Regions from separate parts of the Arthrobacter sp. NPDC093125 genome, predicted to be linked through region 1. Evidence: riboswitches for the same ligand, from Rfam matches in the RefSeq annotation. Region 1 holds a riboswitch; each other region holds the start of a gene.

The links. Region 1 has a riboswitch for cyclic di-AMP ahead of ACIP9X_RS13865 (C40 family peptidase). Riboswitches for the same ligand answer to the same signal wherever they lie in the genome.
Region 2: it holds a riboswitch for cyclic di-AMP, as region 1 does, so the genes downstream of both, ACIP9X_RS02600 (hypothetical protein) here and ACIP9X_RS13865 (C40 family peptidase) in region 1, are expected to answer to the same signal.
Region 3: it holds a riboswitch for cyclic di-AMP, as region 1 does, so the genes downstream of both, ACIP9X_RS00345 (hypothetical protein) here and ACIP9X_RS13865 (C40 family peptidase) in region 1, are expected to answer to the same signal.

What each region holds. Positions count from the first base shown of each region.
Region 1 is NZ_JBIVOQ010000006.1:214,700-216,954, reverse strand. Features, by position in the region: gene ACIP9X_RS13870 (M23 family metallopeptidase) at 1-421, shown strand, start outside; cyclic di-AMP (ydaO/yuaA leader) riboswitch at 535-728, shown strand; gene ACIP9X_RS13865 (C40 family peptidase) at 800-1,480, shown strand; gene ACIP9X_RS13860 (NlpC/P60 family protein) at 1,580-2,255, shown strand, end outside.
Region 2 is NZ_JBIVOQ010000001.1:561,336-563,590, reverse strand. Features, by position in the region: gene bioB (biotin synthase BioB) at 1-65, opposite strand, end outside; gene ACIP9X_RS02600 (hypothetical protein) at 322-1,134, opposite strand; cyclic di-AMP (ydaO/yuaA leader) riboswitch at 1,138-1,334, opposite strand; gene ACIP9X_RS02595 (GTP pyrophosphokinase family protein) at 1,491-2,255, opposite strand, start outside.
Region 3 is NZ_JBIVOQ010000001.1:73,560-75,814, forward strand. Features, by position in the region: partial or broken gene ACIP9X_RS00335 (response regulator transcription factor) at 1-390, shown strand, start outside; partial or broken gene ACIP9X_RS00340 (sensor histidine kinase) at 330-820, shown strand; cyclic di-AMP (ydaO/yuaA leader) riboswitch at 915-1,081, shown strand; gene ACIP9X_RS00345 (hypothetical protein) at 1,087-1,947, shown strand; gene ACIP9X_RS00350 (HAD-IA family hydrolase) at 2,108-2,255, opposite strand, start outside.

The DNA of each region.
Region 1 (2,255 bases):
CGCCGGCAGCATCAGCCGCGCGGCCTCAGCCGGCAGCCTCGGCCTCCCGCTGGAGACCATGGTCAAGTCTTCCCCCTTCGGCTACCGCGTGAGCCCGATCACCGGAGGCGCGGGAGAATTCCACCGCGGCCAGGACTTCGCTGCCCAGTGCGGAACGCAGGTGTTTGCTGCCGCGAGCGGCAAGGTCACTTTTGCCGGCTGGCACCCGTACGGAGGCGGCAACAGGGTGGTCATCGACCACGGCAACGGCCTGGAAACCACGTACAACCATTTGTCGTCATCGAGCGTCCGGGTAGGCCAGAAGGTCAGCCGGGGCGAAGCGGTGGCACTTAGCGGGACCACCGGCGCTTCCACTGGCTGCCACCTCCACTTCGAGGTGATGGTCAACGGAGACGTCGTTGATCCCCAAGGCTGGCTCTGAGCAAGCCGATGGAGAACTCTCACATTCTCGTGACACGCCGTGATCTGAATGTGACATTCGCTCCGAACTGCTGTACCGTCTAAACCGCGTCAACTTTTCCGAAGTTGACGCCTTTGAGTGGATTGCCTAACTCTGCCACCGCTCAAGGTCCGTTCGCATTACATCGTCTGGCAGGGGCGGGGGAACCAATTTTGGTCTTCGCAAGAAGGCCTTGGGGTTAAGTCGCAAAGCTTCCCAGGAAGCAGCGCGGCCGGGTGACTCCCATCCGAATCCGACAGCTCACCTCGTAGGCATTGGGAGAGGCTACCTTTCGTGTCTTCACGCCACAATTCTGCGCGCCACCGTGCGCAAACGGTTCGCAAGAACCCGCTCGGCGCCGTGTCCAAGGCAGTAAGCGCCAATGCAGGAACAGTAGGTCGCCAGGCAGCAGTCGTCGCAGCCGCTTCAGGTCTTGTCCTGAGCGTCGGCATGCCGGCCAATGCAGCCGACGCCAATGTTGGTATTTCCGCCTCCGCTGAATCCGGATCCCAGGCTGCGCAGCTTGCTGTGACAGCCGCGCCCACCGCAACGGTCTCGTTCGAACGCCCTGCCGTCACCACCGAGGCAGCTCCGGTCATCGAAACCGTCGCAGTGCAGTCCAGCGACGACACCGCCGCCGCTGCAACTGCAGATGCCGCTACCGAAACCGTCACGGCCAAGGCCGCAACGGTTGACGCAGCAGGATCGGGCGCGACTTCGGGTCTCGCTGGCATTGCCTACACCGGCATCGGCAACCCCTACGTATGGGGCGGCACCACTCCCAGCGGCTGGGACTGCTCTGGATTCACGCAGTGGGTCTACGCGCAGGCAGGCATCAGCATTCCCCGCGTCAACGCGTGGAACGCCATGAAGCCCACTTCGGCTCCCGCTCCCGGCGACCTGGTCATGCAGAACGGCGGTGCCCACGTTGGCATCTACGTAGGTAACGGCATGATGATCAGCGCGCTGAACCCCTCGCAGGGCACCCTCCTGCACGCAGTGTCCGCCACGGGCACGGCTTCGTATTACACCCTTCGCTAAGAACCCCATTCGAGACGATCCGGCGTACCCCCAAGATGCCGGCGCGTCGCTAAACCGCGGCCTGCTACAGCGGGCAGCGGACCACGAAAGAGAGAAATCATGACTACACGTGCGACCAGTGCACGCCACCGCGCCGAGGTTACTAAGACCAACTCGCTGACCGTCATTGCCAAAGCTGTCGGCGACAACGCCGGTGGTGTAGGCCGCCAGGCTGCAGTTATCGCTGCTGCTTCCGGACTCGTTCTGACCAGCGGCATTGCCGCCAACGCTGCGGAGACCAACGTTCAGCGTGACTCCGCTTCCGCGTCCACCCTCGAAGTGCAGTCGCTTGCTTCGGCTCCGATCTCCGCTGCATCCAGCATCGCCATCTCCTACGAGAAGCCTGCTGTAACCACCGAGGCTGCCCCCGTCGTCGAGGCGCCCAAGCCCGTCGTCAAGGTTCAGGAAGCCGCCCCTGTTGAAGAGGCCGCGGCCCCGGTCGAAGCTGCCCCCGCAGTTCAGACCGCCTCCGTGAAGACCGCTGTAACCACCGAGGCTGCTCCGGCCAAGCCGGCTGCCAGCAGCGGCATGGGTGCTTCGATCGCAGCTGCTGCCTACGCCCAGCTTGGCGTTGCGCAGGACTGCACCCGACTGGCCACCAACTCCCTGGCCGCCGTCGGCATCAACTACCACGGCTGGCCGGCAGGCTACCTCTCCCTCGGCCGCACCGTCAGCGCTGCTGAGGCCAAGCCGGGCGACCTCGCCTACTACCAGAACGGCGGCATGGGCCTGGCCC
Region 2 (2,255 bases), on a different contig from region 1:
ACCTGTTGCCGGGCGGTCTCGAGGATTTCGTAGCGGGTCACGGGCGGGTCTGCCTGAATCGTCATTGATTTTGTTCCTTGCCTTGTAGGTGCGGATCTCTCTCAAACAGACGCTAGTTTCCAAATCGGGGCGCCATTTTGGAGGGTTTCTACAAGGAGGCAGGGCGGAAGTTTGACGGGATATGGAAGCTGTCCCCGCCGTCGAGGGAAGGCAAAACGTGCATAGGGCAGCAAAAAGCCGGCGCTCCGCTGCCCCCAAGGCAGCGCAACGCCGGCTCTGTGAGCGCACCTTATTCAGGTGCGCGGTCTTGCTTAGTCGCGGTTAGGCTGCGGGCCGCACAAAGGTGACCGGACCGGTTGCGGTGAGCCAGGACAGCGGGTGAACGATGGTCTCGTTCACGCCGTTCATGCCGCCGCTGAGCGCCTTGCCGTTTCCGACGAAGATGGCTACGTGGCCGGACTGGACAATCATGTCGCCGGGCTGGGGCGTGGAGACGACCTTGCCGTAGTTCATGAACTGCATGGGGGCGAGGTCGCCAACACGGATGCCCGAGGCGCCCAGTGCCTTCTCCACCATGGCGGTGCAGTCCTGGCTGATGCCGACCTGGGCGTAGGCCGCGGCGACCATGGAGGCGTTGATGCCGCCGGCGGCTGCGGGCGCGGGGGCCTTTGCCGGTGCCGGTGCGGACTTGACCGTGACCTTCGGCGCGGGCGCGGCCGCGGGTGCCGGAGCAGCGGCGGGGGCGGCGGCAGCAGCCTTCGGCGCTGCAGCAACCCTGGGAGCCGCAGGCGCAGCCGGCTTCTCCACAACGACGGGTGCCTTGACAACGGGGGCCGGCGTGGACTTCACGGCCGGGCGCTCGTAGGCGATGCTGACGCTGGAGCTGGCGCTCAGCGGGGCCTGCGACTGGCTGGCAGCCTCGGGAGCTGAGGCGGGGGCGGCGGCCTTCTGGGCCGGGGCGTTGGCGGCATTCGCGGCCATGGTCCCGGTGAAGGCGAGCCCCGATGCCGCGAGGACCACGGCAGCCTTGCGTCCCAGTCCTCCGGCATTTGCCGTGACTGCGCGCGATGCGGAAGCGAACGGGTTTGAACGGCCGGCCGCTGCGCGGCGGGCAGGGGTAATGCGTGAAGACATGAAGGAGCCTCTCCCGATGCCTGCGAGGTGAGCTGTCGGATTCGGATGGGAGACACCCGGCCGCGGCCTGAGGAATCAGGATCTGCGCGGCTTCACCCCAAGGCCCGCTTCGAGCGGGCCGAAAATTGGTTTCCCCGTCTCTGCCGGAAAGGTCTGCGATCGGATCCCGAGGCTGCGGCAGAGTTAGGCAATCAGCGCGGGAATGCCTTCCTCGGTGAGGAAGGCACGTCTTCTACCGTACGGGAGCCTGGAGCAAAAGTCACATTTGGGTAACAGGGGCGTGTTGTGCGAGCGATCTCAGGTTGCGCCGGGTAGGGGTGCGTCGGGAGGTGGAGTCCGCCGCGCCGCGGCCGGCTCTACTTCTTGGTCTGCCGGTAGCGTTCGATCTGCTTCAGCCGCCGCAGGAGGCTGTCGCGCCGCGGGTGCGGAACGACGTCGGGCGCTTCTGCGGTGAGGTCGATGTGCCTCGTGCCGTACTGCCACAGCAGCAGGTCATCCAGCAGCCGGTCCGGACCGGGGGAGTAGCGGTGGTCCAGGGCCTTGCGGACCTCGGTGATCCGGTTGGCGCTGAGCAGACCGGCCAGTTGCACGGTCTGGTTGAGGCCGTGGGCAGCCATGAGCTCAGCCGCCCATCCCCAGTCATCGTCCACTTTCCGGTCCACGTGCGGCAGCAGTGCGCGCCACACGTCACGGATGCGGTTGGGCGTGAGCTGGGCCGCGCCCTCGCCGTCCATGTCCCAGTAGCTGCGGACCTCCTCATAGCGCTCGTGCAGGTCAGCGAAGGCGGTCTCCACCGTTTCCAGCATGGCGGCCGTGGCCGTGAACTGCCGGTCGAAATGGGGCGTCCAGGCGCGCGGGTCCTCCGCCTTGAAGCGGATATCGTGTTCGATCTCACTCCACGCGTGCGCAAAGACGGTGCGGATCTGGCACTCGAAGAAATAGCTGCCGTTCGGCTGAACCTCAGGGTTGAAGACCTGCTGGTATTCCTTGACCACGTCGTTTTGGATGGTCCGCAGAATCAGGTGCCGGCTGGAGTAGCCGTATGTTCCGGACTCAATGGAGCCGATGTCCTTCTCGCGGTCCCCGCGGCAGTCGAAGAGCTGGCGCTGGCGCTTGATGAT
Region 3 (2,255 bases), on a different contig from region 1:
TGCTGGACGTGATGCTTCCCGGTTTTGACGGCGTCGAACTGCTAGGGCCGAACTGGTGGTGGGTGACCTGGTCCTGAACCTGGACACCCGTGAAGTCGCCCGTGCAGGTGATGAGCTCCAGCTCACGGCCACTCAGTTCGAGCTGCTGCGTTACCTCATGGAGAACCCAAGCGCGTGGTGAGCAAAGCGCAGATCCTGGACCGTGTGTGGAACTATGACTTCGGTGGCCAGGCCAACATCGTCGAGCTCTACATCTTGTACCTCCGCAAGAAGGTGGATGCGGTCCACCCGCCCATGATCCACACGGTCCGCGGCGCGGGCTATGTGGCGACGAAAAGGTCGTGGCCACCGACCGCACGCGGCGACTCGAACTCCCCGGTCAACCAGTGACGGTTCGGGGCGACGCGTCACAACTGCACCAGGTTCTCGTCAACCTGCTCTCGAACGCGCGCAAACACACCGGCCCGGGGACCACCGTGGTCACGGGAGTGTCACGGTCGGCCGATGGGAGCGTAACCGTCACTGTTACCGACGACGGCGGAGGCATCCCCCGGAGTTCGTAGACCGGGTTTTCGCGCGCTTCGCCCGCGCAGACGTCTCCCGCGCGGTTCGCCTACTGTCCGGCGAGGGTGCGGCCGGTTCCGGTCCACTGGGGCCAGCGTCAGCCGAGGGAACCAGCGGGCTGGGGCTGTCGATCGTGCAGTCGATTGTCGAAGCCCATGGGGGTTCTGTGGACGTAACATGACGCCCCGGCCGCACCCGGTTCACAGCGTGTCTGCCCGCGAAAATCATCGCACAAGGCGACGCGCCGCACTCGTGATCTCCGTTACCTAAATGTGACTTAAGCGAAAGCCTCCTGTACGGTCGATATGGTGCGGCAACCACTAGGGCCGCATGTCCGGATTGACGCCCAGCTCTGCCGCTTCCCGGATTCCGCTAGACCAGGCAGAGGCGGGGGAACCAGAGTCCCGGGCTTTCCGCATCAGCCCTTGGGGTGAAGCCGGCACGTGAATTTTTTTCCGTGCGGCCGGATGACCTCATCCGAACCCGACAGCTAACTCCGCAGGTGTTGAGAGGCAATCAACCATGTCTGAATTCAAGGCACAGTCGCGCCCTGATAGCGCTTCCCAGCAGTCCAGCCGCAAAATGTCACGCCACCGCGCCGAGTCCGCACGCCCCACGTCCGCCTGGGGCCGGCTCACCGCGAACCTCCCGTCATTCGGCCGCCGCACGGCAGTGCTGGCCACCGCCTGCGCAGTCCTCGTCGGGGTCGGCGCCGCCGGGCAGGCGGCCGAGCAGGCCGCTCCCCAGGCGACCTCCGAGGCGGCTCCCGCCGCAGCCGACGCCGTTGAAACGCTCAGCTTCGACAAGACGCTGATTTCCGCTTTGCCGTCCCCGACGGCGGCCTCGGTTGCACCGCAGTCCGTCACCAAGCCTGCACCCAAGGCCACGCAGAAGGCCGCACCGGCCAAGGCTGCACCGGCCAAGGCTGCACCGGCGAAGGCCGCTCCCAAGCCGGCCGTGAAGGCCGCCCCCGCACCGAAGCCGGCTGCTGCTCCGGCAGCGAAGGTTGTGCCCGCGAAGGTCGCGCCCGTCAAGGCTGCCCCGGCCCGCAAGCCCGCAGCTCCTGTCGCTGTCAACGACCCCGCCGGCGCCCAGGCCTACGCCGCCGCCAAGCTGTCGTCCTACGGCTGGGCCCCGGACCAGATGCAGTGCCTGATGAAGCTCTGGACCAAAGAGTCCGAATGGCGCACCACCGCCACCAACCCCAGCAGCGGCGCCTACGGCATTGTGCAGTCCCTGCCCGCCGAGAAGATGGCGAGCTCCGGGGCCGACTACCGCACCAACTACCGCACCCAGATCAACTGGGGACTGGGCTACATCGAGGAGCGCTACGGTTCTCCCTGCCAGGCACTGAACTTCCACTACGCCAACAACTGGTACTAAACCGCCCACTGGCGGTGTCCACGAGGCCTGCCCGCATTTCTGCACCACTTTGAGTTCCCGAAGGGCCCCGGATCGGCATGATCCGGGGCCCTTTGGCGTCGCTGCACCACGCTGCAGAGGGGAAAGTGGTGCAGAAATGGGGTGAGGTTAGGCGGAGCCCTTAGAGGCTGAGGGAAATGACCCTGCGGCCGTCGCCGTCCGCCTCCACGGACGCCGCGACCGAGGAGTAGTCGGGAATGCGGAGCACGCCGTCGGGCACTTCGCCGGTGTTCGGACCCACGGCTATGGTGCGGATGCCTGCAGCCAGA